2 regions of the Asticcacaulis sp. DW145 genome follow, and region 2 is predicted to be linked to the other one. Evidence: riboswitches for the same ligand, from Rfam matches in the RefSeq annotation. Region 2 holds a riboswitch; the other holds the start of a gene.

Region 1 (15,869 bases), 1.2 Mb from region 2:
GCGGGATCAGTACCGCGACCTCAAGCGGCAATCCGACAATGCGACGGCCGAAATCGAAGAACTGACCCTGCGCCTTCAGGAACTGGACCGCCTCAACCCGCTGCCGGATGAGGAGGCGCAACTGGCGTCTGACCGCGCGCTTCTGGGCGCGTCGGAGCGGGCGCTGGAAGATATCAATGAGGCGCGCACCACGGTCGGCGGCGATCAGTTGTCGCAGCGCCTGTCCAAGGCCTTCCGCGCCCTCGATCACGCCCGCACGCGCGCACAGCAGGCCGGGGCAGGGGAGGGCCATGCGGTACTCAAGGCGCTTTCCGATGCCGCCGAAGCGCTCGACCGGACCCTGATTGCCGCCGATGAGGCGTTGGCCCTGATGGATGCGGCGGCCGATGCGCTGGACGTGGAGCCGGGTAAGCTGGACCGCGTCGAGGAGCGTTTGTTCGCCCTGCGGGCCATGGCGCGCAAGCTGAATATTCTAGTCGAAGACCTGCCCAAAAAACGAGTCGAGATCGCCCATTCGCTGGGGCGTATCGAAGACGCCGATGCCGAGCTGAAAAAGCTGGCGGCGGCGATTGCCGCAGCGGAGCAGGCCTTCCATGCGGCGGTTGAAACCCTGCGGCAGAAGCGTCTGGCGGCCGGTGAGGCGCTGAGCGCCGCCGTCATGGCCGAACTGGTGCCACTCAAGCTCGACAAGGCGGCCTTCCGCGTGGCGATCCGCCCGCTGGAGCCTGAAAAGTACGGTGCTGCGGGTGGCGATGTGATTACGTTCGAGGTGCGCACCAATCCGGGCGCCGACTGGGGCGGCATGGCGGCGATTGCGTCGGGCGGCGAACTGGCGCGCTTTGCCCTGGCGCTCAAGGCGGCTCTATCGACCCGTGGTGGCGAAGACGCGGCCGGTCCGGTGATGATCTTCGACGAGGTCGATCAGGGCGTGGGCGGTGCCGTGGCCGACGCCGTGGGGTTGCGTCTGCGTAAGCTGGCTCAGCGCTCTCAGGTGATCGTCGTCACTCATTCACCCCAAGTAGCGGCACGCGGCGATCAGCATTTGAAGGTCTCCAAGGCCGATGCCGGTGAGGGGATGCGCTCGCGCGTCGTCGAACTGAGTAAGGATGAGACGCTGGAAGAACTGGCCCGCATGTTGTCGGGTGCCGAAATCACCCCCGAAGCCCGCGCCGCCGCTATCGCGCTGGTGAAGGGGTAGAAACAGCATAGCCTCCCCCCTGATCTCAGGGGAGATGCCGGCTGAAAGCCGGAGGGGGGTTAGACAGGCGGCATTAACCCCACCGTCTTCTGCCGCTTAGCGCCAAAATCCCCCTCTCCTAAAATCAGGGGAGCGATAAAGACAAGACATGACCACACACGCACCCGACACGGCGCAGGCGCGCCACGCACAGCTTTCTGCCGAGATCAAACACCACCGCGATCTCTACTATAATCAGGAAGCGCCCGAACTCAGCGATGCCGAATACGATGCGCTGGAGCAGGAGCTGCGCGCGCTGGAGGCGCAGTATCCGGACCTGCATACGGTCGATAGTCCGACCGAACAGGTGGGGGCCGAGATTTCGAGCAAATTCGCCCCGGTTCAGCACGGCGTGCCCATGCTGTCGCTCGATAACGCCTTTGCGCCGGAAGACGTGGCCGATTTTGAAAAGAGCATCCGTCGCTTCCTGCGCCTGCCGCCGGAAGAGGCGCTGGCCTTCGCGGCGGAGCCCAAGATCGACGGCCTATCCTGTTCGCTCCTTTATGTGAACGGCAAGCTGTTGCGGGCGGCGACGCGCGGCGACGGGCGCACAGGTGAGGACATCACCGAGAACGTCCGTACCATCAAGGACGTGCCGCACGTGCTGAGTGGAACGGGCCATCCCGAACGCATCGAAATCCGTGGCGAAGTCTATTATCCGCTGGCCGAGTTCGCCGCCATGAACGCCAAGGCGGTCGAAGAGGGTGGCAAGGTCTTCGCAAATCCGCGCAATGCGGCGTCCGGCGCGCTGCGGCAACTGGATGCGACTATTACCGCCTCGCGGCCCCTGCGTTTCTTCGCCTACACCTGGGGTGAGGTCAGCAATCCGGGGTTTGTCACCACTCAAACCGAGGCGCTGGCCAAGTTCCGCGAATGGGGGTTTCAGGTCAATCCGCGCTCGGCCACGACCGAAAACAGCGATGGTTTGCTGGAGGTTTATGAGGCGATTCAGCGCGACCGGTCGGGCCTCGGTTACGATATCGACGGGGTGGTCTATAAGGTCGATCGGCTGGACTATCAGCGCCGGCTGGGCTTCGTCTCGCGCTCGCCGCGCTGGGCCATTGCGCACAAGTTCCCGGCGGAACAGGCCCTGACCCACCTGAAGGCCATCGACATTCAGGTCGGGCGCATCGGCACCCTGACCCCCGTGGCGCGGCTGGAGCCGGTGAATGTCGGCGGCGTGGTGGTGTCGAATGTGACGCTGCACAATGCCGATGAGATCGCGCGCAAGGATATCCGTATCGGCGATCTGGTCCGTGTGCAGCGCGCGGGCGATGTCATCCCGCAGATCGTTGGCGTCGAGCTGTCTGAGCGTCCGGACGGGACGGAGCCTTATGACTTCCCCTCGGTCTGCCCCTGTCCGCTGAAGACCGCTGTGGTGCGCGAACTGAACCTCAAGGGCGAGGAAGGGGTGGCGCGCCGCTGCACCGGCGAACACGCCTGCCCGCATCAGCGCGTCGAATATCTGAAATACGTTGTCAGCCGTAAGGTGCTCGATATCGAGGGTTTGGGCGAAAAGCAGCTTCAGAAGTTCAGCGAAGAAGGGTTGATCCGCGAACCGGCGGACATCTTCACACTGGAGGCGCGGGACAAGGCGTCCCTGACGCCGCTGCGTAACCGCGAAGGCATGGGTGAAACCTCGGCGCGCAATCTGTTCAAGGCTATCGAAGACCGCCGCCAGTTGCCGCTGGACCGCTTTATCGCCGCTCTGGGTGTCAAGGGGGTGGGGGAAACCACCGCGCGTCTGCTGGCGCGCGCCTACCACTCGGAAAGCGCCTTCCGCGACGCCATGACGGCGCTGGCGGCAGGGGACGAAGAGGTGAAGGCGGCGCTCGACAATATGGATCAGGTCGGGCCGTCTCTGGTAGCCGCGCTGATGGAGTTCTTCTCGAACGACCACAATGTCGGCATGTATCAGCGCTTTGTGGCGCAGCTCAGCGTACAGGACGCCGAAGCCGTGGCCGGGGACTCGGCGGTATCGGGTAAGACGGTGGTGTTTACCGGCACGCTGGAGAAGATGACACGCGACGAAGCCAAGGCGCAGGCCGAACGGCTTGGGGCCAAGGTGGCGGGTTCGGTTTCGGCCAAGACGCACATTGTTGTGGCCGGACCGGGCGCGGGGTCAAAGCTCAAAAAAGCGGCTGAGCTGGGGGTTCAGGTGATGACCGAAGACGAATGGCTGGCCTTTATCGGGGCGGCGTAAGGCCTTACCCCTCCCCCTGAAAAATCAGCGGAGGGGCATAAGATCAATCCACCGTCGTGGCGAAATAGGCCTGTTCCTGCGCCGTCAGTTGCGGTTCGGGGAACAGGGTGCGGTCGGCTACCGACACCACGCCAAACAGGGCGATCAGACCCGCCACAAAGCCTGCGCCGATCAGGAAATGCCTGCGGGCGGCCTTGCGCGCCTCGGCTTCGGGCGACAGGGCCCGCGCCGGGCTTTGCGTGACGGTGAACTGACCGAAGGTTTCGGTGGCGGGTTGAAAAACGGTGCTGGCAGGCATGGTATCCCTCCGCAGACTGATAGCTACGGATACACCTTACCCAACGCCGGATAAGGGCGCAGGTCGTTCTGATTTTGGGGGATATAAAGCCTTTATAAGGGCGCGCAGACGGTTTTGAGCCAATCCGCCACCTCCGGTTTTACGCGCGGCGACAGCAGGCGCAGCACCTCGGCGTGGTAATCGTCCATATAGCGGCGCTCGGCCTCGCTGAGCAGCGACACCTCGATCAGGCTGCGATCAATGGGTGCCCAAGTCAGGTTCTTGAAGCCCAGCATCGGGCGTTCACCGCCCACGATGGGGGCCGCTTCGGTGACATATTGCAGGTTTTCGATGCGGATGCCGAAGTCGCCGGCCTTATAGAAGCCCGGCTCGTTGGAAACGATCATGCCGGGTTGCAGGGCATAGGCATTGAGCGCCTTGGCGATGCGCTGCGGGCCTTCGTGGACGCCCAGATAGACACCGACGCCGTGGCCGGTGCCGTGGTCGTAGTCGAACCCGGCGTTCCACAGGAACTGCCGCGCCAGCACGTCGAGATGCGTGCCGGTCGTGCCGGCCGGGAAGCGAATGGTGGCCAGTGCAATGTGCCCCTTGAGCACGAGGGTGAACATGCGTTTGTGTTCGGCGCTCGGCGTGCCGATGGCCATGGTGCGGGTGACATCCGTGGTGCCATCGACGTACTGACCGCCGGAATCGACGAGAAGCAGATTGCCGGGCGCGATGCGGATATTGCTCTGTTCGGTGACCCGGTAATGCGGCAGGGCCCCGTGCGGGCCGAAGCCGGAAATGGTGTCGAAGCTGAGGTCCTTCACTACGCCTGAGGCGATGCGCAGCGACTCCAGCTTTTGCGCCACTTCGATTTCGGACGGCAGGGCGGTCTGCGCCTCGGTGGCCACCCAGTAGAGGAATTCGCTGAGGATGGCGCCGTCGCGGATATGGGCTTCGGTGGTCCCGGCGATCTCTGCGGCGTTCTTGCAGGCGCGCGGGACAAGGCAGGGGTCGTCGCCTGGAACGGCGGTGGCCCCGGCCCCTTCGATGGCCTGCACCCACCAGGCCGAGGACCAGTTGGGATCGACCAGCACGCCCTGACCGGACAGCGCCGTTAGCGCCGCAGGGATGTCAGACGGGGTTTTCAGTACCACCTCATTGCCCAGCCATTCGCCCAAACCGTCCGTGACCTTAGCCGATTCGAGGAACAGTTCTGCGGTGCCGTCGGCCTTGAGCAGGGCCTGCGCCAGCGGCAGGGGCGAACGGATGACGTCGCCGCCGCGCACATTGAACAGCCACGCAATAGACGATGGTGCGGTGATCAGGGCCGCGGCCACGCCCTTCTGACGCAGGCTTTCAGCCAGTTTGGTACGCTTGTCGCCCGACGGGACGCCGGCAAATTGCAGCGGTTGTGCCACCACCGGCGTCATCGGCTGGGCCGGGCGTGCCGCCCCCCAGGCGAGGTCAATGGGGTTTTCATCCACGGCTTTCAGGGTGACGCCGACGCTTGTGGCCGCCAGTTGCAGAGCCTTCAGCGCCGCGGGGCTGTGCAGGCGCGGATCATAGCCGATGACGCGGCCGCGCGGCTGAGCGGCGATCTGTTCAGCAATGGCGGTGGCGGTGAAATCGACGACCTCGAATACCGAAGGATCGGTCTGTTCGCGCGATTGCAGGGTGTAGCGTCCATCGGCAAACAGGATGGCTTGATCTTTGAGGATAAAGGCCGCGCCGGCGGAGCCCGTAAAGCCCGACACCCAGGCCAGACGCTCATTGGCGTCGGGCAGATATTCGTTCTGGTGCTCGTCTTCGTGCGGGACGATAAAGCCGTCGATACCGAGTCCGGCAAACTGCGCCCGCAATGCGGCGACGTGGGTCACGCCCTGCGACGGGTGGGTGGTGACGCTGTAGGTCTGAAAGGCGTGGGCGGTATCGGCGGTCATGGTGGGGGCCTCGGTCGATGGAGGCCCCCTATATAGACCGTCAGGATTTGGTTTCAAATCCTATCATCGGTCTCAATACCGGGCGCGCACGCCCAGCCACAGGCGGCGACCGACCGAGCCGTAGTTGGCGGCGGTCTCATAGTTTTCGTCCGTGGCGTTTTCGATGCGCCCGAACAGCGCCACCGTGTCGTTCAGCGCATAGCTAGCGCGCAGGTCGAGCAGGGTGTAGGCGTCCAGTCGCCGGGTATTGTAGATGTTCTCGAACGACCTGCCCGCATAGCGGACAGAGGCCCCCAGTTCGAGCGCCTCTGTTGCCTGCCACTCCACGCTGGCATTGGCCAGATGACGCGGCGCGCGCCCCAGATCGTTGCGGAAGGTGGCGCTGGTCCGGGCGTCGTCGCGGGCGATGATGTGGCTGTAATTGCCCGACAAGCGCACGTTCGGTGTCAGCCTCGCCTCGCCCTCCAGTTCGATGCCATAGGCCTGGGTGCGAGCGATATTGCCATAGCGGAAGGACGACATGTCATAGTCGATCTGGTTGTCGGTCTTGCGCCCGAACAGCGAGACGCCGAGGCGGCTGTCGTTCGGACCGTAATAATCGACGCTGAGATCGAAATTGGTGGCGTCTTCCGGTTTGAGCGCCAGATTACCGGACCAGCCGTCATAGAACTGATAGAGGCTGGGGGCCTTGAAACCTTGCCCCAGGCTGCTGCTCAGGACGAGGGAGGGCGACAGGGCATAGGCGACGGCGACCTGAGCGACAGTATGGCCGCCGAACACGGAGTGATCGTCATAACGCACACTGGCATTGATCGTCAGGGCCTGCGTCACGTCCTGCCGCCATTGGGCGAACAGGCCGTTGAGGGTGACGCGCTTGTTGAGGCCTGAGGCAATGGCCTGCGTGCGTTCGCTCGATGCGCCGAAGACCAGCTTGGACGCCTCCGACAGGGTCAGAGCGCCGGTGTAGTCGAAGCTGGTCTGACGCCCTTCGAACGGATAGGCGGTGGCATTGGCAAGGTCGGAGGTCGAGCGCTTCGTCGTGCTGTAGCTGAGGGTGAAGGTCTGTTTAAGAGCCCCGCCGAAGGCCTGATTGTAATAGCCGAGGCTGGTCAGATTTTCGTCCTGAAAGCCGGTGTCGCGGGTGTCGGCCAGCTGGAACGCTGCATTATAGCCATCGAAATCGTAGTCGCTTTCGGTCCGGGCCAGACGGGCGCGCAGGCCGGATGTGTCGCTCAGGGCGTAGTGGACATAGGCGTTGAGGTGTTTTTGCGTAAAGCCGTCCTTTTCCGCCCCGCCGCGCAGCGATGACACGCCGTCGTCGTCGATATAGGCCGCCGCCAGACGCCAGCTCAATTGACCGGTCTTTCCGCCCATACCCGCCTTGCCCACGATGTATTCATCAAGGCCTTCTACCGACATCTGCGCCTCAAGCGGGCGCTTGGGGGTGCGGGTCGTCACCGCCACCACACCGCCGATGGCCTGAGAGCCCCACAGGGTCGAAAGGGGCCCGCGCAGGATTTCGACGCGCTCGACATCATTCAGCGCCAGCAGGCCGAGGTTCAGCCCGCCGCCGATCATCGACGGGTCGCCCAGCTTCACGCCATCGACGATAAACAGGCTGCGGTCGCTTTCGGCCCCGCGAAAGCGCGCCGTCCCGGCCTGACCGGGACCGCCGGTCTGGGCGATAGAGACCGACGGTGTGCGGGCGATCAGGTCTTTCAGATAGACCGACTGGCTGCGCTCTATGGCTGCCGAATCGAATGTGGTGACGCTCTGGCCCACCTTCGACAGGGCAACCGGTTCGCGGGTGAGGGTGACGATCACCTCCTGCGGGGCGTCATCGGCCAGCGCAGGCGAGGTGAAGAGGGCGGCAAATGCGACGCCGCAAAGAAGAGTTTTCAAGGTCTTATGCCTATACACAACAGGACGAGCGCCCCGGACGAGCCAGCGCGCACCACGAATCGTCTCTGAGGAAGGCCTTTAATGAAAGGCTTATCCGCTCTTGTGGCACACCCCGACCACGCGAAGGACGACAGCAGGGGCAGGTCTCCTGGCTCACGTCTCAGGCGCGTCTCGCCGCCTTCCCGGTCCTGGAAATGACCAGTGGCGTGTGGCGGAACACTCGACGCTTACAGTTGCGGGGACAGCGCAGGCCTTGCACCTGCTTCCCTTTTAAGCCGCATCTCTGCGGCACCGTCTGCACAGGAGCGGGCGTAGGGGAGCAGGTGGGGAAGGTCAAGCCTGAGACGCGGAGGGGAGGTGGATAAGCGAAGACTGTGGCGTAAGGGCCGCTTGCGATGGCACCGTGCGGCCCCCGCCTGAGCGCGATTACCGCTCCATTGAACAGGACCATTGACGGATACGTTCGGGCAGAGAGCGGGCTATAGCGCTAAAACGCATAAACCTTGGACGGGCGCAGATAGACCGTGTCATTCAGGCGCAGGTCAGACGCCTCTGAGTCGTGGGCGTGCTGGGTTTCAAACACCTGCCCCGTCGGGCTTTGCAGTTCCAGACGCAGATTGGCCCCGGCGGGCAGGAGGGACAGCACCTTCGCTTCAAAGCCCGGTCCTTCGCGGAGCAGGTGGGTATCGAAGGGGCGGAAACGCACGGTCTGCGCGCCGCTGAGCGCCTTGGGGCTGACGACCGGGGCGCTGAAGCCGCCGAAATCGGCCACCCCGTCCGACAGGCTGGCCGGCACCTGATTGGAGGTGCCGAGAAAATCGAAGACAAAGGCCGATTGCGGATGGCGATAAAGCTCCAGGGGCTTGCCGATCTGTTCGATCTGGCCGTCTTTCAGCACCACCACGCGATCGGCGAGATCGAGCGCCTCTTCCTGATCGTGGGTGACGAAGAGGGTGGTGACGCCGGTTTCATCATGGATGCGGCGCAGCCAGCGGCGCAGATCCTTGCGTACCAGCGCATCGAGCGCGCCGAACGGCTCATCGAGCAGCAGGATGCGCGGATTGATGGCCAGTGCGCGTGCCAGTGCCACCCGCTGCCGCTGACCGCCCGAAAGCTGGCTGGGGTAGCGCTTGCCGAGGTCTTCGAGCTGAATCAGCTTTAGCAGGCGCAGCACCGTGGCCTGAATTTCGGCCTTTGACGGGCGGTCTTTTGAGGGGCGCACATTGAGGCCGAAGGCGATATTCTGCGCTACGGTCATGTGGCGGAACAGGGCATAGGACTGAAACACCATGCCGACGCGGCGGTCGCGGGCCGAGAGCGTCAGATAGTCGAGGCCGTCGAAGTCGATACGGCCCGTATCCGGGCGGTCGAGCCCGGCCAGCAGGCGCAAAAGCGTCGTCTTGCCCGAACCCGATGGGCCAAGCAGGGCCAGAAATTCGCCCGGCTGGGCTTCGAACGACACGTCGTTGAGCGCGGCGAAGTCGCTGAAGCGTTTGGTGATGTTTTTGACGACTAAGGACATATAAAGCTCAATCAGTGGCGGCGGTTGGCGGCCAGTTCGTCACCGAAGCGCCATTCCAGCAGGGTTTTCAGGACCAGCGTCACAAGCGCCAGACCGGCCAGCAGCGTCGCGGCCCCGAAGGCCCCCACACTGTCATATTCGTTGTAGAGCACTTCGATGTGCAGGGGCAGGGTGTTGGTCAGACCGCGGATATGGCCCGACACCACCGACACGGCGCCGAATTCGCCCATGGCCCGCGCTGTACACAGAAGCACACCATAGGTCAGGGCCCATTTGATATTGGGCAGGGTCACGCGAAAGAAGACATCCCAGCCCGAAGCGCCCAGCGTCACAGCGGCGATTTCTTCGTCCGTCCCCTGGTCCTGCATCAGCGGGATCAGCTCGCGCGCCACGAAGGGCAGGGTGACCAGAATGGTGGCGATGACGAGGCCGGGCAGGGCGTAGATGATTTTGATATTGCTGGCCTCAAGCACGCTGGCGAACCAGCCGTGCGCGCCGAACAACAGCACCCACACCATGCCCGAAATGACCGGCGAGATGGTGAAGGGCAGGTCGAGCACCGACAGCAACAGTCCCTTACCCGCAAAGTCAAAGCGCGTCACACACCAGGCGGCCGCTATACCGAAAACGGCATTGAGCGGCACGGCGATGGCGGCGACCGTCAGGGTCAGGCGAATGGCGCTGAGGGCGTCCGGTTGGACGATCGCCGACAGATAGGGCTGAACGCCCTGTTTGAAGGCTTCGGCCAGCACATTGACCAGCGGCAGGACGATAACCAGCGCCATCCACACGGCGGCCAGCGCCATCAGCAGGAAGGCGGCGGGGGTCTTGGGTTTTTCGGGGGCGCGGGCTCTCATGCTCAGGCGCGTCCCCGGCGCGAGAGCAGCAGTTGCAAGGCATTGACCAGCAGCAGGCTGAGGAAGGCCAGGCTCAGCATGGCCACCGCAATGGCGGCCGCCCCGGCATAGTCGAACTCTTCCAGCTTGATAACGATCAGCAGGGGCGTGATTTCCGACACGAAGGGCATGTTACCGGCGATGAAGATGACCGAACCGTATTCCCCGACCGCGCGCGCAAAGGCCAGCGAGAAGCCGGTCAGAAGGGCGGGGGCCAGCGACGGCAGGATGACGCGCAGGGTGGTTTGCAGCGGCGTGGCCCCCAGAGTGGCGGCGGCCTCTTCGACCTCGGCATCGAACTCGGCCAGAACAGGCTGCACCGAGCGCACGATGAAGGGCAGGCCAACAAAGACCAGCGCCACGAAAATGCCCAGCGGCGTATAGGCGATCTTGATGCCTAAGGGCGCGAACAGGCTGCCGACCCAGCCATTGGCGGCGTACATCGAACAGAGCGACACGCCGGCCACGGCGGTGGGCAGGGCAAACGGCAGATCGACCAGCGCATCGACCAGTCCCTTGCCCGGAAAGTCATAGCGCGTCAGTACCCAGGCCACGATCAGCCCGGCAAACAGATTGACCAGTGCCGCCAGAAGCGAGGTGGTGAAGGTCAGGCGCAAGCTGGCCAGCACGCGCGGATCGCTGATGGTTTGCCACACACCGTCCAGCCCGTGCTCCCACGGACGCGCCAGAAGGGCGGCCAGCGGCAGGACCACGATCAGCGACAGATAGGTCAGGGTGATGCCCAGCGACAGGCCAAAGCCCGGCAGGACGCGCGCCTTGTGCGTCGCCTTGGGCGGCTTGTAGCCTTCGGTGGCCAGCGGAACAGCGCCCGGCGTGGGGGTGGCGTTGACGGTCATAAAGGCCTTGGGCTTACTTGTTCAGCTTGACTTGCAGCGCATCGAAGGCCGCGCCCGCCGCAAAGAAATCGGCATGGGCTTTTTTCCAGCCGCCGAAGTCGCTGTCCACTGACAACAGGCGCAGTTGCGGGAACGTCTGCGTGAACTGCGCGGCGACGGTTTCGCTGACCGGGCGGTAGAAGTTTTCGGCAACCAGCTTTTGTGCGTCGTCGTCGAACAGGCCCTTCACATAGGCTTCGGCCAGTGCGCGCGTGCCCTTCTTATCGACATTCTTGTCCACCACGGCGACCGGCGGCCCGGCGCGGATCGACAGGGACGGATAGACGATCTCGAAATCCCTGGCGCCGCTGTCCTTCAGCGCCAGCAGGGCTTCGTTTTCCCAAGCCAGCAGGACATCGCCCTGACCGCGCTGCACGAAGGTGGTGGTCGAGCCGCGCGCCCCGGTGTCGAGCACCGGCACATTGCGATAAAGCGCTTCGATATACACGGCGGGGTCCTGACCGTTGGTTTTGGCCCAGCCATAGGCGGCCAGATAGTTCCAGCGCGCTCCGCCCGAGGTCTTGGGGTTGGGGGTAATGACGCCGATGCCGGGCTTGATCAGATCGCCCCAATCCTTGATGCCCTTGGGGTTACCTTTGCGCACCAGAAACACGATGGTCGAATAGTAGGGGGTCGAATTGTGCGGCAGGCGCTTGGCCCAGTCGGCGCTGATCAGGCCTTTTTCGGCAATGGCGTCGATATCGTGGGCCAGCGCCAGAGACACGATGTCGGCATCGAGCCCCTCGATGACCGCGGTCGTCTGCTTGCCGGAGCCGCCGTGGCTCTGATTGACCGTTACCGGCGTCTTCACCTTGGTGGCGAACAGCTTGTTGTAGGCGACATAAAGCTCGCGAGTCGGGTCGTAGGAGACGTTGAGCAGGGTCTTGGCCGTGACCTCACCGCTCTGACCGCAAGCCGCCAGAGACAGGGCCGAACCCGTAAGGCCAGCCGCTGCCGCGCCTTTGAGCAGCCAGCGGCGGGAAAGAGCAACAGATCGGGTCATGGTCGGTCTCCTGTACGGAAAAGGCCGGTTACGAATGCAATTTGGTAGGAATTTTACGCGCGTCTTCTGATAACGCCACAGCCTACCCCATGACGCAGCATATGCCAAATCCATGACAATTGGTCAGGCGACGATTTTTGCCAGGTCGGATTAGTCGTTCTAATCTGCGATCCGGTCAATCTTCACTTGCGCCTGACGCCGTTCAGCGGCAGAGCAGTCATCGTATACGAAAGGCCCTTCCCATGCGTGAAACCACCCGCGTCATCTCCCCGGTTCTGGATAAGCCCCGCAGCCGCCGCGCCGTCAATACGGGCGTCGAGCGCGGATCGACCGTGCTGATGGAAAGCGCCGAGGTGCTGTATCGTGACGATATCAAGCCGACCTATGGCACCGAAGGCCTTTCGACGCAGCGCGAACTGTGTCGCCTGCTGGCCGAACTGGAGGGGGCGGAGGAGGCCTTTATCCTGCCCAGCGGACTGGCGGCGCAGACCCTGCCCATCTTCGCGGTGCTGAAGGCCGGCGATCATGTGCTGGCGGTCAATTCGGCCTATCGCCCGGTGCGGCGCTTCCTCGATACGCAACTGGCGCGCTTTGGCGTCGATGTCACCTGGTATGCACCGTCAGCGACGCCAGACGAAGTGATGGCGCTCGCCACCGAAAAGACGAAGCTGATCTATCTCGAAAGCCCCGGCTCGCTGACCTTTGAAATTCAGGACATCCCGGCGATTGCGCAAGCCGCCAAAGCGCGCGGCATCCTGACCTTCTGCGACAACACCTATGGGGCGGGCGTCCTGTTCAAGCCGCTGGCGCACGGGGTCGATATGTCCATGCAGGCCCTGACCAAATATGTCGGCGGCCATTCCGACGTGCTGATCGGGTCGGTGGCGGTCAATGATCCGGCGCTGGCCAAGGCGATTTACGACGCCATCAAGGCGTGGGGCTTCTTCACTTCGGCCGACGAATCCTATCTGGCCTTGCGCGGTCTGCGCACCCTGCACCTGCGTCTCAAACAGTCGGGCGAGGCGGGTCTGAAGGTGGCGCAATGGCTCACCACCCGCCCCGAAGTGATCCGCGTGGTCCATCCGTGGCTGGACAGCCATCCGGGCAGCGACGTCTTCCGCCGGGATTTCAGCGCGCCCAACGGCCTGTTCCTGGTGGTGCTCAAAGGCGACGGCGAACCGGCTTCGCAGCGCTTTCTCAACGCGCTTAAACTGTTCGGGCTGGGTTTTTCGTGGGGCGGCTATGAGAGCCTCGCCGTCAATTGTGAACCGCAATTTATCGGCCGTCACAAGCTGACGCCCGAAGACCATGCGCCGCTGGAAGGCAGCTATGTGCGCCTCTATGTCGGCCTCGAAGACCCCGATGACCTGATCGCCGATATCGAACAGGCTCTGGATCATTTCGTTTCTTTATAGAAACGAAATGATCCAGATTTTTGTCTTTCAGTCCCTCGCCGGGCGGCGGCTCTGCCGCCTTGGCCGCCGCCTTAATGGCGGCTTGAGCGGAATGATCAGAAATCATTCCGCTTAGCGACTTTGTAGATTTTGTTTTTGCTTTGTTCCTTTGTTTGCGATATGTCCGTAGATGGACTGACGCAGGGGAAGGGATATGTCGCGCGCCGCCCGGCTTTTGAATTTGCTACAGATTTTGCGCCGGCACCGCTATCCGGTAACCGGTGACTGTCTGGCGCAGGAGCTGAACGTCTCGCTGCGCACCCTCTATCGGGACGTTGATGCCCTGCGCGCGCAGGGGGCCGATATCGAGGCCGAGGCCGGGGTGGGCTTCCTTCTGCGGCCCGGTTTCATGCTGCCGCCTCTGATGCTGTCGCACGATGAGATCGAGGCCATTGCGTTGGGCGTCAAATGGGTGGCCGGGCGCACGGACAAGGCCATCTCGGCGGCGGCGGTCAATGCGCTGGCCAAGATCAATGCCGTTCTGCCCGACGATATGCGCGACAGCCTGCAAACGACCGGCCTGATGGTGCCACCGCCGTGGAAGGACGCCGAGGTAACGGAGTTTGAGGACCGCTACCTCAAAATGATCCGGCAGGCGCTGAAGTCCGAACGCAAGCTGATCATGGACTATAGCGATGTAAAGGAGGCCACGACGGCGCGTATCGTCTGGCCCGTGGCGCTGGGCTTTTACGAGCGGGCGCGGCTGCTGGTCGGCTGGTGCGAATTGCGGCAGGATTTCCGGCATTTCCGCTCTGACCGCATCCGCAACCTGAGCGTCGCCGATGAGCGTTATCCGACCCGGCGTATGGTCCTGCTCAGACAATGGCGCGAGCAGGAGGACGCCATGTACCGGGCCTATGAGGCACGTCAGGCCGAGACGGCATAAAAACCGGAAGCGAGGGGCGCTTCCGGCGAAGTTTCGGAGGGGGAGAGAAAGAAGGGGCGGGTCGCATCCCTCATCAGAGAGACACAAGAGACGCGACCCGGTCGGTCAGGGATCAGGGGCACCGATACGCGCTGACCGAAGCGGCCGTCAGTGCAAGAACAACGCTTACTCTGCGGCTTCCAGCGCCTGCGGGGTGTTGCCGGAGGTCTTGATGGCGATCTGCTTCGGCTTCTTGGCTTCCGGGATTTCGACCACCAGATTAAGGGTCAGCAGCCCGTTGGCCAGTTCAGCTTCGGTGACGCGGATATGGTCGGCCAACTGGAAGCGGCGCTCAAAGCTGCGTTCGGCCAGACCGCGATGCAGGAAGGTGCGTGACCCGTCTTCGGCGTCCTTCTTGCCGGTGACGGTCAGGACGTTTTCCTTGACCTCGATATTCAGTTGATCGGGGCGGAAGCCAGCGACGGCGATTTCGATGCGGTAGGCGTCGCCATCCCCATCGGTACCAGTGGCGATGCGTTCGATATTGTACGGCGGCCAGCCCGGCGCGGTATCGGTGCGCGCGGCGGAGTCGAGCAGGCTGACCAGACGGTCAAAGCCAACGGCGCTGCGGTACAGGGGGGAAAAGTCGATTTGAGTACGCATGAAAGTCTCCTTATCCAAAGCGAGATCGACAGCGGCGTAGAGCTGTCTTGGGTTGTCGGTTGGAGCGCTGGCGCATCCCCGAAACGGGCGATGAAGCGGTCCAGAAAGACCCGGTGTCGGCGTCTTACGTCTATGGATTTGGGGAGGGTTGGGGCCGCTTCAAGAGGTGCCGCAAAATTTTATAAACAAAAAAGCGCAGGCGTGGGGCCTGCGCTTTTCGATAGTCGTCCCCCGAACGCGGGGGAGGTATGATCTAAATTAAGCCAGATAGTATTTCGCCATGCTCGACAAAGGCTTGGCCTTGATCTTCGAGGCATTGCCGGCGGTGCCGAACTGCACAAAGCGGTCATAGCAGACCTGCTGCATGGCTTCCTTGGCGGGCTTCAGATAGCCCCGCGGATCGAAACTGGCCGGGTTTTCGATCAGAAACTTGCGGATCGTGCCGGTGATGGCCATGCGGCAATCGGTGTCGATATTGATCTTGCGCACGCCGATCTTGATGGCCTTTTGCAGTTCTTCGACCGGCACGCCGTAGGTTTGCGGCATCTCACCGCCAAAGGCGTTGATCAGGTCCTGAAGCTCCTGCGGCACCGAGGAGGAGCCGTGCATGACAAGGTGGGTGTTGGGAAGGCGCTTGTGGATCTCGGCAATGACATGCATGGCCAGCACTTCGCCGTCGGGCTTGCGCGAGAACTTGTAGGCGCCGTGCGAGGTGCCCATCGCGATCGCCAGGGCATCGACATTGGTTTTGGCCACAAAATCAACGGCCTGATCCGGGTCGGTCAGCAGTTGCGAATGGTCGAGCACGCCTTCGGCCCCGTGGCCGTCTTCGGCCTCGCCCATGCCCGTTTCCAGCGAGCCCAGCACGCCCAGTTCGCCCTCGACCGACACGCCGCAGGCGTGGGCGAAATCGACAACGGTCTTGGTCACATTGACATTGTACTCATAATCGGCGGGCGTCTTGGCGTCGGCCATCAGCGAGCCGTCCATCATCACCGAGGTAAA
Region 2 (15,869 bases):
GGTCGGCCAGAAAGCGCGGCAGGGCAATGCCCCAGAAGTTGCGCTGCCCCAGAATTTTCAGTGGTGACGGGCGCGCCGCCGTGGCCTCCAGATGGCGCTCCTGACCGTCGCGGATATAGGTGCGCTCGCCGTCCGAAATGGCCTTATGCCTGTCCGGCGACTGATAGAAGAGGAGCCACAGGACGACCCAGACCAGAGCGATGACGCCGGTAATCACAAAGGCGGCGCGCCAGTCATAATAGAGGATGGCCCACACCACTAGAGGCGGGGCCAGCATCGAGCCGAACGACGCCCCTATGTTATAGATACCGCCCGCCAGACCGCGTTCCTTCGCCGGGAACCATTCGGCGACGACCTTCAGGCCGCCCGGGTGCGCCACCCCTTCGGCAAAGCCTAAAAGCCCGCGCAGCATGGCCAGTCCCTGCCAAGTACCGGCGAGGCTGTGGGCGATGGTGATAATCCCCCACGCCGTGGCAAACAGGGCAAAGCCGATGCGCAAGCGGATCAGGTCGAGTATGTAGCCCGCAACCGGCTGCATCATGATGCCCAGTTGAAAGGCACTGGTGATGTAACTGTATTGCTGCGGCGTCAGGCTCAGTTCCTGCGTCAGGGTAGGGGCGGCGACGCTCAGCGTGCTGCGCGTCAGGTAATTGATAATGGTGCCCAGCATCACCAAAGCGATGATCCACCAGCGCAGATGCCCGACCCGTTTGAGCATCACCTACTTCGCCTCATAGGCATAAGGGCCGATCAGGGTGCCGACAAAGCCACCCGCCTTGCGCGTAGACAGGAAGGTGATATCGACGTCGCGGCTAAGGGTGCGGGTCTGACCATCCGCCGTATAGTCCGCCGCCAGACGCCCGCCGTCAAAGCGCAGAGTGAGGGTGACATCGCGCGCCGTCAGCGGAGCCGCAGCGATCAGCTTGTCTGCAGCGGTGTTTTCGCGGGCATAAAGAGCGATCTGCGGCTTGCCGTCTATGCGCGTCAGGCCGAAGAACAGCCAGGCGTCATCGTTTTGCAGCGCCGCCAGTCCGGCACGGTCGCCGTCTTTTTCCGGGCTATAGCGGAGGGTGGTGGAGACGGTGGCCACGTGGTGCTGCTGACGGTGGGCGATGAAGGCCGGCGTCCCTTTCAGGTCGCCGAGCGCCGCCCCAGAATTGAGCACCAATGCCCCCTTGTCCAGTCGATAGACGGGCGTGCGCGGCGTGCGCACCCCGATCCAGGACAGGGGCAGGCTCTTGCCGTCAAACTCTTCGCTAAAGCCGAAATCGCCATTGACCGGCTGAGCCGGGGCGGGCTGCGTCGGCAGGTTGGGCTTTTTCCCCGTAAAGGGAATGGCCTTGCCGTCTTCCAGAATGACCGGCCAGCCGTCCTTCCACGTCACGGGCAAGAGGAAGGTTTCGCGCCCGATATTGTACAGGTCCGGACCATAGGGCCGCGTGGCGAGGAAGGTCGCCCACCATTCGCCCGTCTGGGTCTGCACCAGCTTGGCATGACCGGCGGAGGTCACGGGGTTTTTGCGCGCCGGGTCCAGCGTGCGCTGGCTGAGGATCGGGTTTTTGTCGTAGGGGACAAACGGTCCGCGCACGCTTTTGGCGCGCAGTACCACCTGCGAATGCTGATCGCCCGTACCGCCTTCGGCCGCCGTCAGGTAGTAGAAACCGTCCTTGCGCAGAATATGCGGCCCTTCGACCCAGATGGGCTTTTTGGAAATATCGACGCCGCCATTTACGATCTGCGTGCGCTCACCGACCAGTTTCAGCGCCTTATAGTCGAATTCCTGCACCCAGATGGCGCGGTGGCCGTCATAGCGCGGCGTCTCGTTCGGCGCGCCGTTGTTGACGATATAGGCCTTACCGTCCTCATCCCAGAAGATCGAGGGGTCGATGCCTTCGAAATCGAACCACACCGGGTCCGACCACGGACCCGCCGGGTCTTTGGCCGTGATAACGAAATTGCCTTTGCAATCCACGCAGGTGTTGACGATGTAGAACAGGCCGTCGTGATAGGAAATATCCGGCGCGAAGACCCCGCGCGACACCTTCAGCCCGTCGAAATCGAGTTGTTCCGGGCGGCTGATGGCATTGGCGATCTGCGTCCAGTGGATCAGGTCTTTGGAATGGAAGATGGGCAGACCCGGAAAGTGCGTGAAGGACGAATTGACGAGGTAGTAGTCGTCTCCGACGCGCGTCACCGACGGGTCGGGATAATAGCCCGACAGGATGGGGTTGAGATATTCCCCCGGCCCCGCCTTCGCCTGCTCCTGAGAGCGGCCCTCATAGGTGAATCTCTCAAAGCGCGCCGGCTCTGCCAGAGCCGGTAAGGACAGGCCCACAGACAGGGCGGCGGAGAGGGCAGGCAGATATCGCATGTCGGTCTCCTATCTTTTCGGGGCGGCCTTAAGCGCAGCGGCAATGGCGTCGCGCAGGGGCTTGGGGCGGTACTGGGCGTCATAGGGGGTCGGGCGCTGCGGCGTCTTGTCGGTGCGCGGCGTCCAGCCCTGAAGCCAGCTATGGTTATCGCTCATGCCCCAGCACAGGAACTGATCCAGTTGCTTGTAAGAGAACATCAGGTCAAGATAGTCCTTCGCCGCTGCGGCCACCCCGGCGTCACGCGCCACCGTGTCGGTCGGCAGGTCCTTGTCATTGACGTCGAATTCGGTGATCAGTAGCTTGTAATTCATGCCCACCGCGGCGTCGATAAAGGCGCGCCACTGTTCGTACTGCGCCTCCTTGATGTGGCCATCATTGCCGATATGGCTCTGGATGCCGAAGCCATCGACCGGGACATTCTTCGCCCGCAGGGTTTCCAGCAGCTTGAGCACACCCTTGCGGTGCGTCTCGTTGCCACGCTCCCAAGACATATAGTCGTTATAGACCAGTTGCGCCTTCGGGGCATATTCGCGCGCCGCCTCAAAGGCGATGCGGATACAGTCAAAACCCAGCGCCTTGGTGAAGGGCGTGTCGCGGATTTCGCCGGTCTTGGGGTCGATGGTTTCGTTGACCACATCCCACGAGATGATTTGATCACCATAGTGGGTGCACACCCGCTTGATATAGTCGCGCAGATAGCGTTCGGCCTCGCGCGCCGGGTTTGACCCAAAGTCGATATCGAGCAGCCACTTCGGCATGAACTCGACCTTGTTCCACAAAAGGGTGTGGCCCCGCATCTTCATACCGTTGTCGCGCGCAAAGCTGGCGATGGCGTCGCCCGGTGCGAAGTTGAAGCGGTCCGGCTGAGACGAGATGACATAGACCTTCAGCTCGTTCTCCGGCACGATCAGGCCGCACTCCGCCTTGAGGATATCGAGATACGGGGCCTCACTGATGCGGGCGCTCAGGGCCGAACCGAACAGGATTCCCTTTTCGGCGGCCAGAGCCCGCAGCGACGGGCCGGTGGCGGCAAAGGCGGTAGGGGAGACTATCGCCGGAAGGGCGGCAGCGCTCAGACCCGCCAGCACGTGGCGGCGTGTCGGAAGTGGATTAGGCATTTGTGTCCCTGCACGAAGCTTGTTTTTATGTTAACGCTAACAAATCACGGTTCCGTCGCGCCTGTCAATCGGCATGACGCTTCACATTTCGCTGACGCCGCACCCAAAACCCCCGCGATCCTTGTCCAGCAAAGCGCGATTGACCGGATAACTCAGACTATTATAGTGCGCCAAAACACAGATAACAGGAAACGCTCATGCCCGCCCGCCCCTTGTCTGCCCGCCGGGTGCCTACCGCGCTGATGGCCGGCCTCGCCCTTCTCGCCCTGCCCGCCCTGGCACAAACCCCACCCGCCCAGACCCTGCCAAAGACGACGGCGGCCACCACATGGACGCCGGACAACGGCAATGGCACTTTTACCAACCCGTTGTTTAACGACGAATTTTCCGATCCTGATATTATCCGCGTCGGCGACGACTACTATATGACCGGCACCACCATGCACACCATGCCGGCCCTGCCGGTGCTTCATTCGAAGGATCTGGTGAACTGGCGGCTGCTCGGCTACGCACTGGACCGTCTGCAGATGGGGCCGGAATACCGCCTCGAAGGCGGCAGGGACGCCTACGGTGCCGGCATCTGGGCTCCCGCCCTGCGCTATCACAACGGCACCTTCTACATCTTCTCCAATATCAACGGTTACGGGATACAGGTGTTCACGGCGACCAATCCCGCCGGGCCGTGGATGCATAAGTCGCTCGACAGCAAGATTCACGACCTGTCGGTGCTGTTCGACGACGATGGCAAGATCTACGCCGTCTACAGCTATGACGAAGTGCGACTGGTCGAGTTGAAACCCGATCTGAGCGGCGTGGTCGAAGGCAGCGAACGGGTCATCATCCCGGCGGGCAATGCCATGGGCGAAGGCCACCATTTCTACAAGATCAAAGGCAAATACTACATCATCAGTGCCAACTATGCGCCGGTCGGACGTATGCAGGCGGCGCGCTCAGACAGCCCGTTCGGCCCCTATGAAACGGTGACGATCAGCGCACGGGAGACCATGGGCACACAGTTCGGCTGGCGCACCCAGGGCGTCGGGCGCAACCTGCCTGCCCCCGGCGACAAAATCAGCGTTTCGCCGCCCCCGCCGAGCGGCAATGCCTTCGGCGCCGATCCCCTGCATCAGGGCGGGCTGGTCGAACTGCCCAATGGCGACTGGTGGGGCTTTTCAATGATGGATGTGAAGTCGATGGGGCGCACCACCTTCCTGTCGCCCGTCACCTGGCAGGACGGCTGGCCCTATTTCGGCCTGCCCGGCAATCTGGGGCGCAGCCCGCGCACCTGGCTGAAACCCGCCACAGGGGCCACAGTCGCCCCGACGCCGACCTATCAGCGAAATGACGACTTCTCTGGCCCGAAGCCGCAAGCGATCTGGCAGTGGAACCACGTGCCGGACGACCGCAAATGGTCGTTGTCAGAGCGGCGCGGCTATCTGCGTCTGCACAGCCTACCCGCCCCCCACTTCCTGCTGGCCCGCAACAGCTTGACCCAGCGCGTGATCGGGCCGGAATCGACGGCAACGACGACGCTGGATGCCAAAGGGCTGAAGGACGGCGATTTGGCCGGTCTGAGCCTGCTCAACATCCCCTACTACTGGCTGGGTGTAGTGCGTGACGGTCAGGCCTATCGCCTGCGCTTCTATGATCAGTTGACCAACAAAACCATTGAGGCGCCCCTGCCGGGACCGCGCGTGCAGTTGCGCGTCAGCGGCAATTACGACACGGAGCTGTCGCAGTTCAGCTATTCCACCGACGGCAAGACCTTCACCCCGATCGGCGGCGACGTGCGCACCGCCTATCAGTTGCGCACCTTTCAGGGTGTGCGCTACGCCCTGTTCGCCTTCAACGAAAAGGGGATGACGGGCGGGCAGGCGGATTTCGACGATTTCCGCGTCGATGAGCCTCTGGCCGACCGCTCGCAGAACATTCCGGCGGGCAAGGTCGTGACCATCCGCAACTTCGCCAATGATCAGCCGATGTGGGCCAATCCGCACGGTATGCTGCATTTTGCGGCCAACGGCTCGAAAGAGGCCGCCGGACCCGGCGTCCGCTTCCGCGTCCACGATCGCGGGCAGGGGCGCGTGGCGCTGGAGGCCATGGATGGCAGCGGCTTCCTGACCGTTGTCGGGCTTGGCCTGTCGTCGGACGTGCGGCTGATGAAAACGGAAACGCCAGACAGCCTGTTCCAGTGGCAGGACATGCTGCGCAAACAGTTCATGCTGATGTCGCTGCGCACGCACCGCTATCTCGGCCTTGACGTGCGTACCGGTGAGCCCTACGCCGCCGACTGGCCCGGTGCCGATCCCGACCGCAAGGACGGCACGGTGCTGGTGTGGGAAGAGGTAAAGTAACACGAAATCCTTTTGGAGATCAGGCCACATGTCCCTTGCCGGTATTGTTCTTTGCGGGGGGAAATCGCGGCGCATGGGCGTGGACAAGGCGGGCCTGATCTTCGACGGCCGGACGTGGCTGGAGATCGCCGCCCACACCCTCACGGCAGCGGGGGCAGACCGCATCCTCTACAGCGGGCGGCCCGACCTGCCCGGCGGACTGGCCGACCCGACACCCGGCAGCGGTCCGGCGGGCGGGGTGGTGGCCGCCCTGCGACAGGCCCGCCTGTATTCCAATCAGGTCCTGTGTGTGCCCGTCGATATGCCGCAACTGTCACCCGACGCCCTGCGCCGACTGGCGGCACAGCCCGGCATCGGGGCCTGTTTCGAAGGTGAGCCTCTGCCCTTCGCCCTCAGACTGACGCCCGCTATCCTCGCGATAGCCGAGGCCTGCCTTTCTGCGCGAGGCGCGCCGTCGATACGCGCCCTTCTGCATCAGGTGGGCTGCGTCGAAATTCCGACCCCGGCGGGACTGAAGTTGCGCAACCTCAACACGCCCCAGGACCTCGCGTCGCTCAAACCCGACGGCTGAGCATAATCCCTATCGCGCCTTTACGGGTGTTACCGGCAGTAGAAGGGCCTGCCTTCGACCGGACCTCCGCTGGATGGACTTAAGCCCCCTTGTTTCCCCCGCCCTCATCAGCGCGCTGATTCTAGCCGGGGCCCTCGTGCTGTTCGTCACCGAACGGGTGCGCCACGACCTGATCGCCGTGCTGGCCTTGTTGACCGGACTGATCACCGGGGTCGTCAAGCCCGATGACGCCTTAAGCGGCTTCGGCGACCCCGCCGTGGTGGCGGTGGCCGCCGTCCTGATCGTAGGTCGCACGCTGGAACTCAGCGGCGTGGCGGCCAGGCTGGCGCGCTACATCATGTTCGGTAAGGCGACCTACAGCCTGCAAATGGCCATGCTGATGGCCGTAGGTGCGCTATTGTCGGCCTTCATGAACAATATCGCGGCGCTGGTCATCGTCATGCCGCTGGGGGCCGAAATCGCGCGTCAAAACAAGAAGGCGGTCGGCACCATCCTGATGCCGCTTGCCTTTGCCACCATTATGGGCGGCATGATCACCCTGATCGGTACCCCGGCCAATATGATCCTGTCGTCGGTGCGCGAAGAGCGGCTGGGGCAGGGATTCGGCTTCTTTGCCATGGCACCAGTCGGCATCGCCGTGGCCGTGGTCGGCATCGTCTATCTGGCCGTCATCGGGTGGCGGCTGCTGCCGCCGCGCCGCGGCACGATGGAGGGCCACGCCGCCCCGTGGAAGGTGTTTGAACTGACCCTCACCCACGCCGTCGAACTTAGCCGCCACGCCCTATCGAAGCAGTTGCACACCAGCCGCACGCGCCTCCTGCGCCTTATCCGCCGCGACAAGATCCTGGACTGGCCGCAGGAAGGGCGTCTCAAGCGCGGCGACAAGATACTCCTTTTGTCGCGCTACATGCCGGGCGACGTGGCCGACAGTCTGGAGGTCAAAACCGCCGCGCCCCTGCCGGCCGAGCATGAGGTGACGGCGCACATGGTCGTGGCGCACGGCTCCCCTATCATCGGCGAACGTTACGATGCGATAACCCACCGCAGCGGCGGTGCGCTGAATGTCACGGCCGGCGGCCCACGCGCCGCCCGCCTGAAACAGCCGCTGGGGGGGATTATTCTGCAAGGCGGCGATCAGTTGTTTATCCGTGGGCAGGCCGCCGATATTGCACGCTTCGGTACGCAGCAACGCCTGCTGGAAATCGACCGCGCCGACACCGCACCCGTCAATATCCGCGCGGCGATCCAGACGGTCGGCATCTTCGTGCTGGCCATCGTCGTGACCGTGCTGTTCGACGTGTCCCCCGCCCTGACCTTTCTGGCGGCGGCCGCGGCGATGGCGGCCCTGCGCCTGATCCCTGCCCCGGAAATCTATAAGTCCATCGACTGGAGCGTCATCGTCCTTTTGGCGGCCATGATCCCGGTGGGACAGAGCTTTGAAAGCTCAGGCGCGGCGAAAATGGTCGCCGATGCACTGGCGGGCGGGCTTCAGGGCTCGCCGCTGATCGTCTGCATCGCGGCGGTCTGCGGCCTCACCCTGTTTCTGACCATCCTGCTCAATAATGTGGCTACGGCCCTGATCATGGGTCCGCTGGCCATTCAACTGGCGCAGATCCTCGACGTGCCGCCCGACGCTCTGCTGCTGGCGGTGCTGGTCGGCACCTCCTCGGACTTCCTGACGCCCATCGGCCATCAGAACAACCTGCTTGTCATGGCACCGGGCGGCTATCGCTTCACCGACTATGCACGGGCGGGCGCGCTGCTGGCGGTGCTGGTCGTGGCCACCACCGCCGTCGTGCTGAACGTGCGCTTCGGTTAACCCAAAAGCTCCCTGCGCACGATAGCCGCCCCGGCGCCCAGCGCCCGCAGCTTGGCCATAGCGACCTCCCGCGACAAAGGGGCCATGCCGCAATTGGTACAGGGATAGAGCTTGTCGGCATCGACAAATTGCAGGGCCTTGCGCAGCGTCCCGGCCACCTCTTCAGGCGTCTCAATAACAGAGCTCGCTACGTCAATCGCTCCGACCATCACCTTCTTGCCGCGAATCAACTCGATCAGGTCCATTGGCACACGCGAATTGTGACATTCCAGCGAGATGATATCGAGGCTGGAGGTTTGCAGTTTTGGGAAGGCCTCTTCATACTGCCGCCACTGCGAGCCCAGCGTCTTTTTCCACTCGGTATTGGCTTTGATGCCATAGCCGTAGCAGATGTGCACCGCCGTCTCGCACCTTAAGCCCTCGGCGGCCTTTTCGAGCACCGCCACGCCCCAGTCATTGACCTCATCAAAGAAGACATTGAAGGCGGGTTCATCGAACTGGATGATATCAACGCCGGCGGCCTCCAGCTCTCTGGCCTCCTGATTGAGTATCTCAGCGAACGCCCATGCCAGTTTTTCGCGGCTCTTATAGTGGGTATCAAACAGGGTATCGACCATGGTCATCGGCCCCGGCAGCGCCCACTTGATCGGTTGCTTCGTCTGCTGGCGCAGGAACCGGGCGTCTTCGACAAAGACCGGGTGTGGGCGAGAGACCGCTCCCACCACTGTCGGCACACTGGCGTCATAGCGGTCGCGAATCCGGACCGTTTCGCGTTTTTCAAAATCGACCCCGTCGAGGTGCTCGATAAAGGTGGTGACGAAATGTTGGCGGGTCTGCTCGCCATCGCTGACGATCTCGATACCGGCCTGAAGCTGATCGTCCAGCGCCAGGCGTAGGGCATCGCGCTTGCCCTCTATCAGGGCGTCGCCTTGCAGTTTCCACGGCGACCACAGGGTCTGCGGCTGCGCCAGCCACGACGGTTTCGGCAGGCTGCCGGCGGTAGAAGGGGGAAGAAGGAGCGTCATCGGAATTACCTCTCAGGCGTAGCGGGCGGACCACTGCTCAAGCAGGGTGCGGTAGGGGGTGATGAAATGGGCCTCGGCAAAGCGTCCCTGTTCGACCGCCAGACGGCTGCGTTCTTCGCGGTCATAGACGACCTGAGTCAGGGAGTAGTCCCGGTGCTTCAGACTAGGTCGATAGACGGCGCCGGCCACGGAATTGGCATTGTAGATTTCGGGCCGATATATCTTCTGAAAGGTGTCCATCGTGCTGATGGTGCTGATCAGCTCCAGAGGGCTGTAGTCCGAAAGCAGGTCACCAGTGAAATAGAAGGCCAGCGGGGCCACGCTGTTCGGCGGCAGGAAATAGCGGACCCGCAACCCCATTCTGGCGAAATACTGATCGGTCAGGGAATAGTCATCCTGCCGGTATTCAACACCCAGCACCGGGTGATGATTGTCCGTCCGTCGATAGGTGCGGGTATGGGACACGCTCAGACAGATGACAGGTGGTTTGTGAAAATGCGCCTTATAGGCCGGTGAATTGAGGAAGCTCTTAAAGAGCTTACCGTGCAGGACGCCATAGTCCGCCGGCGTGCTGAAGGTCGGCTGATCCTGGTTGTGCGCCAGCAGTAAAACGCTAAAGTCGTAATCGCGCACGTAAGAGGACAGGTTATTGCCCACAATGCCCTCTGTGCGGGTGCCGGTTGTGCGGTCCAAGATATGGGTTCTCAGGATTTCCAGTAAGGGAAAGGCCTCCCGCTTTCCCTGTCCCCCCAGCGTCAGCTCAACAGAGATGATGTCGAGTTCGACCGCATAGCGATCCCCCTGCGGATTGTCCCAGTGCGCCATCGCGTTGAAGCGAGCGTCGATCATTCTCAGGGCATTGCGCAGGTTTTCGCGGCGGTTGGCCCCTCGGGCCAGATTGGCAAAATTGGTCGTCAGCCGCGTCGTTTCGGCGGGGGTATAGTCTTCATCAAAACGCAGACTTTTGATGGCGAAGTCGAACTCCGTCTGTGGCGTGACAGGCGACGGATGGCGGGTGGCGACAGGCGGTCGGGTGTGTGACACGGGGGGCCCCTTGGCTGTCGGGGGAGCGCTATGGGCACGGGTCCGCGGTCCCGCGACGGGCCGCAGGATCAGAAGACACATGCCCGTGGCCCTCCGCCCGGGATGACATATAAGGTCAGTGGCAGGTCTCCTGGCTTGCGGATCAACGCGTGGACCCACCTTCTCAGGGCGCACCCCAATGGTCTTCCGGATCGACGCTCACCGCCTACAGTTGCGGGGGCAGCGCCGGCTTTGGACCGGCTTCCCTTTTAGCCGCGTGCCACAGGACAGGCGGAACCGCTGACGATCCAAACCTACGCGCCCCCGCCGCAAGAGTCAATAATCATATAAACATATCTTTATATGATTATATTTTATCCAAAGAAAAAAGGCGGGGGTCACCCCTTCGCCTTCTCTTCCCTGTATCTCTTTTTAACCCGCCGGGGCGCTGGCCCGCAGGTAGCCCGACGTGGTCGTGTTGAAGCTGGGCCCGTCTTCGAACAGGTAGTTTAGCCCGCTTTCAAAATCCATCAGCACATCGGCGTACTCCACGGGCTTCATCGGCTTCCCCGTGTAAAGGGCGCGGCTCATGCGGAAGCTCCAGAAGGACGAAATATGATCGAGCGTGCCGATGATTTCCCCCAGCTCGGTAAACAGACCCGACCCATTGAGCAGAAAACGTTTAAAGGGTCCCGGCTTGTTATGGCTGACCAGATCGGAATAGGCCGTGTCATAGACGTTCAGCACATCATAGGCGTGGTTCAGCGCCCGTGCCATGCCGCGCGCCAGCCGGATGCGAGCATGGGTGATATAGTCCTTGACGCGGTCGTCGCTGACGCCGAACGGCTGATAGCTGCCGATGCCGGAGAGGACTTCGCGTAGCTTGTCCTGAAGGTCCAGATAACGCCATTTATAGTAGAGAAAACCACGCCAGGCGAAGATCCCCTCGGCAAATTCCGAGTCGGACATCCGGAAGGTATCCTTCAGCGGCCACAGTTCGCGGTCGAGTTGATCGGATAGTATCTTGTTGCCGAGCTTCATTGAGGCCCCGGCATAGTGATCGCCCAGCGCCGTATTGACCAGCCGCTCGATTTCGCCCGAGGTGAATTGCATCATGCGCGACAGATCGGCCGGCGACAGACGCAGATAGATGCCCGCCGGACGATGGCCATGGCGCGCCAGGGTTTCGCGGATCAGAAACGGGTCAAGCGACGGCAACTGATCCAGACGACGCAGAATCTTGATGTCCGGATTCTTGTCGTAATCGCCGATGGACAGATATTCCTTTGCCAGTTGCTCGAAGCCGATCTGGTTGATGAAGATGCTCGATGCCCCCAGACGCAGATCGAAATGGTCGTAGGGCAGGATGATCTTGGTCACAGTACGGCGGGTGCCGTGATAGAAGTGCCGCTCATTCAGCCGCAGGGTATGTTTGAGAATGATGCAGCGGTTGAGCAGCGAGGACTGAAAGAAGGGGTTTTCCCCATAGTCCTCATCCTTGTGATGCAGGCGGTACACCCGCGACAGGTTGAGCACCCGCGTCGAGGCCGCGGTTTGCCCCAGATTGGCCAGATTACGGTATTCGCGGATGACGCGGCTCGGCTGATCGGGGCCACGGGTCATCTTGTAATTTCGGCGGGCCGTTGAAACCATGACTATCCTGGGGGCAACTGGGGACGAGGCGTATCCCAGACCCTAGAAGACAGGTTCCAACAGGGCGTGAATGAAGAGGGTTAATCCTCGTCGTCAGGCCCCAGAATCATCAGGCTGTCGTCAAAGTCCATCAGCACGTCGGCATATTCCAGCGCCGTCAGGCGGTGGGTGGCGAAGCTCGACGTCATGCGATAGCTCCAGAAGGACGCGATGTGCCCCAATATGCCGATGGTTTCGCCCAGCTCGAAAAACAGTTTCGGACCTTGAAGCAGGAATTGCCGGAAGGGACCGGGGTTCTGCCCCTGGGTCAGGGCGTGATAGGCGCGGTCATAGATGCCGATGGTGCGGGCCACCTCATTAACCGCCTTGGCGATACGCCGCCCCAGACGCGGACGCACCTCGCGCAGATAATCGCGCACCTGATCGTCGACGGCCCCAACCGGCTGATAGGACCCCAACCCCTGAATGACGCGGCGCATCTCGTTTTGCAGTTCTTCGTGTCGCCATTTGAAATAGAGAAAGCCGCGCCACGAAAAAATACCCTCGGAAAACTCTTCTTCGGACATGCGCAGGGTCATACGCAAAGGTGACAGTTCCTGATCCAATTCGTTCGACAAGATCTTGCCCGCCAGCTTGATACTGGCCCCCCCGATCATGGCATGGCCAAAGGCCGTGCGCACCAGTTGCTCGATCTCGGCATTGGCAAAGCCGATCATCCGCTGGATGTCATTGGCGGAAATATTGAGATAGCAGGTGCCGGGCTTGAAGCCGTGGCGCGACAGGTGCTCACGCACAAGAAACGGATCGAGCGACGGCAGGGCGTCGAGCAGGCGCAAAATCTGTACGTCGATATGGGAATTGACGTCGCCAATGCCGAACTGCGTACGGCAGAAGGCTTCAAACCCCACCTGATTGACCATCACCGAGCGTCCGCCCAGGCGCAGGTCGGTGGCGTCGAAGGGCATAATGACCTTGGTGGCCGTACGGCGCGTTCGGCTGAACAGATCGCGCTCATTGGCCCGCAGGGTGTGCTTGATCAAGATGGCGCGGTTAAGCTGCTTGTCTCGGAAAAAGGGCCTTGCGATATAGTCTTTTTCATTGGACATGACGAGACCGATGGCCGCCAGATTGAGAACGCGGCTGGTGGAAGCCGTATCCCCCAGATTGGCCAGATTGCGTACATCGCGCGTAGCGGGCTTGCCCTTGTCCGAACGCGCCTGAAACGCCCCCCGGGTCTGTTGGTAGGTCGCCACAGCCGTCATGCCGATAGTCTCTTCCTCTTGCGATTCCTAACCAGCGCCTCAAGCTGACGGATGATGGCCACAGCCTCCGGCATCTCTTCATTGCGCAAGTCATTGAGCCGACGAATGGAACCCAGATGCACGTCGAGCACGTCCGGTTCGGTCTCATTTCCGAAAAATGCCACATATTCCTTTAAAGAACGTGTAGCTTCGGCCAGAAGTTTATGGCGATATTTTACCGCCTGCGTTTCGGCCTCGGTCGTGCGTTCAATCAGATAATCAAGCGTCTCCTTATGCAGGCCGCCACGCGCCGCCATCAGGGCATGCAAGGCCTCAAGTTCTACCGACAGCCCCTGCTGGAACAGGATACGCGAGTGGCGGTCAGCCGCCGCTTCTATGTCATCGACACGGCGCATCAATCCCCGATAGTCGGCATCGCGCCGACGGCGGCGGCACGGCCCTACATAGCGCATGGAAACGATAAATGGACGCGGATGACACAGGGCCGAGGTCACGCCCCGCAACAGGCTGCGGGTCGAGAACGGCTTAATCACAAACTCATCGACACCGGCATTGCGGGCTTCGGCTACGTCGCGCGAACGCTGACGACCGGTCAGCATCAGGACGGGGATGCGCGGATTGGGGAAACGGAGATCATCATGCACCGCCGCCTGACGCAGCAACAGAGTCAGTTCAATGCCCGACAGGCCTGGCAGGTTCCAGTCCAGGATCATCAGGTCGGGATTATAGGCCCCCAGAAGCTCAATCGCTTCTTCGGCATCGCGCGCCTGCACCGTTTGGTGAAAGCCAGAGGACCGCAAGACCTCAACGATCATCCGCCTCAGGCCATCATTATCTTCAACGATCAGAACCGTCGTGCCGGACAGATTGACATTGCGCAACAACGCAGAGGCTTCAGACATGATAAGGGTACCATATAATACCATGGACGGAGAGGTTGATCGCCTCCCGGCCGTTGAAGGCACGAAACGATCTCATCTGCATCCGCGACATGAGATCGTCTCGAAAGGCATACCGAGGACCATTTCCACGAACCTTGATATCAACATGCGAGGCGAGCCTAGAGCACAATCCTTAACCCAGACTTTAACCAATTGAAAATACTATGGTTAATTGAAATTAAGCGCAGCTGGAAACCGCTTGTAAACCCTGTTGTGCTAGTCTGTGACCATGAACAGACGTGACCTTTTAAGATGGCAATTGTCCGGCCTGACCCTGATGGCGGTGGGCGGCGCGGCTTCGCAGGCGCTCGCCAGCGGTGCCCCCAAGAAGAAGGGCGGCGGGGCCGATTTTGTGCAGATGCCGTTGCTGACCGTCTTCACGAAGGCGCGTGGCGGCAAGCACGGTACGCTGACGGTCGAGGTGGGCCTCGACACCAACAAGAACGAAAAGCTGGCCGAAATGCTGAGCAGGTCGGTTCCGCGCCTGCGCGACGCCTATGTGGCCCGCCTGCAAGCCTACGCCATGGGGCTGACGGCCTCGTCTGTGGTCGATCTCGACTATATGACCCGAGAGCTTCAGACGGCCACCGACGCCATTATTAAACAAAAGGGCGTCAGGGTACTGCTGGGCAGCGTGGTTCTGGCGTAAAAACAGCCTGCCCCTGATATCAGGGGCAGCGCTTGTTACCCCCGCTCCTTGGTGCGCAGGAATTTCACGTCGGGATAGCGTTCGGCGACATAGCCGATCTCCCAGGCCGACTTGCCCAGAAACACCGGAAACTCGTCGATATCCGTGCCCATGGCTGAGCGGTGCTTGCCGGCAAAGTCCTCGATCTTGGCCGCATCCCCGCCCAGCCAGCGCGCTTCGGCATAGGGTGAGGGCTCAAAGATCACATCCAGCCCGTATTCGTTGGCCAGACGGTCGGCCATGACTTCGAACTGAAGCTGACCCACGGCACCGACGATAAAGTCTGAACCGATGGACGGACGGAACAACTGGGTCACCCCCTCTTCGGCCAGCGATTCCAGCGCTTTTTTAAGGTGTTTGGCCTTCAGCGGGTCTTTGACGCGCACGCGCTGGAGGATTTCCGGCGCGAAGTTGGGCAGGCCCTGAAAGCGCACTGTGCCGCTTTCCGACAAAGAGTCACCGACACGCAGCACGCCATGATTTGGGATGCCTATGACATCGCCGCCAAAGGCGTCTTCGGCCAGTTCGCGGTCCGAGGCAAAGAACATGATCGGCGCATTGACGCTCAGTTGTTTACCCGTATTCTGCACCTTGAGCTTCATGCCACGCTGGAACTTGCCCGAGGTCAGCTTGAGCATGGCGATACGGTCACGGTGGTTGGGGTCCATATTGGCCTGCACCTTGAACACGAAGCCGGTGACTTCCTTGTCGGTCGGATCGACCGCGGTGTCGGTCCCGGCCTTCGATGCCGCCACTGTCTTGGGGGCCGGGGCGAAGTCGCCAATCGCCTGAAGCAACTGATTGACGCCGTAATGGCGCAGCGCCGAGCCGAAGATGACCGGCGTCATATGGCCTTCGAGGAAGCTCTCGACCTCAAACGCCTTGAAACCGCCCTCCAGCAATTCGGCCGTATCGCGCAGTTCGTCGAGTTCGCCTTGGTCAAGCCAGCCCTTGGTCACGGCCTGATCCAGCGGGGCCGGGGCTTCGTGGCCCTGATCGTATTCCGAACCCGACTCGCGGCGGGTGAAGGGGTAAAACAGGCC

What was found. A riboswitch is a leader RNA that binds a small molecule or an ion and turns the genes downstream of it on or off. The one in region 2 is predicted to bind cobalamin.
Region 1: another riboswitch for cobalamin. It lies ahead of AACH73_RS07665 (TonB-dependent receptor); the one in region 2 lies ahead of AACH73_RS02295 (DUF1852 domain-containing protein).

Annotation. Positions count from the first base shown of each region.
Region 1 is NZ_AP029024.1:1,651,754-1,667,622, reverse strand. It holds gene recN (DNA repair protein RecN) at 1-1,198, shown strand, start outside; gene ligA (NAD-dependent DNA ligase LigA) at 1,347-3,440, shown strand; gene AACH73_RS07675 (hypothetical protein) at 3,484-3,738, opposite strand; gene AACH73_RS07670 (aminopeptidase P family protein) at 3,831-5,663, opposite strand; gene AACH73_RS07665 (TonB-dependent receptor) at 5,736-7,565, opposite strand; cobalamin riboswitch at 7,686-7,876, opposite strand; gene cysA (sulfate ABC transporter ATP-binding protein) at 8,053-9,087, opposite strand; gene cysW (sulfate ABC transporter permease subunit CysW) at 9,099-9,944, opposite strand; gene cysT (sulfate ABC transporter permease subunit CysT) at 9,947-10,840, opposite strand; gene AACH73_RS07645 (sulfate ABC transporter substrate-binding protein) at 10,854-11,882, opposite strand; gene metC (cystathionine beta-lyase) at 12,125-13,297, shown strand; gene AACH73_RS07635 (YafY family protein) at 13,491-14,222, shown strand; gene AACH73_RS07630 (Hsp20 family protein) at 14,388-14,864, opposite strand; gene fba (class II fructose-bisphosphate aldolase) at 15,123-15,869, opposite strand, start outside.
Region 2 is NZ_AP029024.1:495,543-511,411, reverse strand. It holds gene AACH73_RS02330 (MFS transporter) at 1-718, opposite strand, end outside; gene AACH73_RS02325 (glycoside hydrolase family 43 protein) at 722-2,371, opposite strand; gene AACH73_RS02320 (endo-1,4-beta-xylanase) at 2,381-3,490, opposite strand; gene AACH73_RS02315 (glycoside hydrolase 43 family protein) at 3,688-5,844, shown strand; gene AACH73_RS02310 (molybdenum cofactor guanylyltransferase) at 5,873-6,415, shown strand; gene AACH73_RS02305 (SLC13 family permease) at 6,489-8,234, shown strand; gene AACH73_RS02300 (methionine synthase) at 8,231-9,259, opposite strand; gene AACH73_RS02295 (DUF1852 domain-containing protein) at 9,272-10,303, opposite strand; cobalamin riboswitch at 10,406-10,599, opposite strand; gene AACH73_RS02290 (hypothetical protein) at 10,715-11,905, opposite strand; gene AACH73_RS02285 (hypothetical protein) at 12,016-13,197, opposite strand; gene AACH73_RS02280 (response regulator) at 13,194-14,099, opposite strand; gene AACH73_RS02275 (Tat pathway signal protein) at 14,368-14,787, shown strand; gene AACH73_RS02270 (peptide chain release factor 3) at 14,823-15,869, opposite strand, start outside.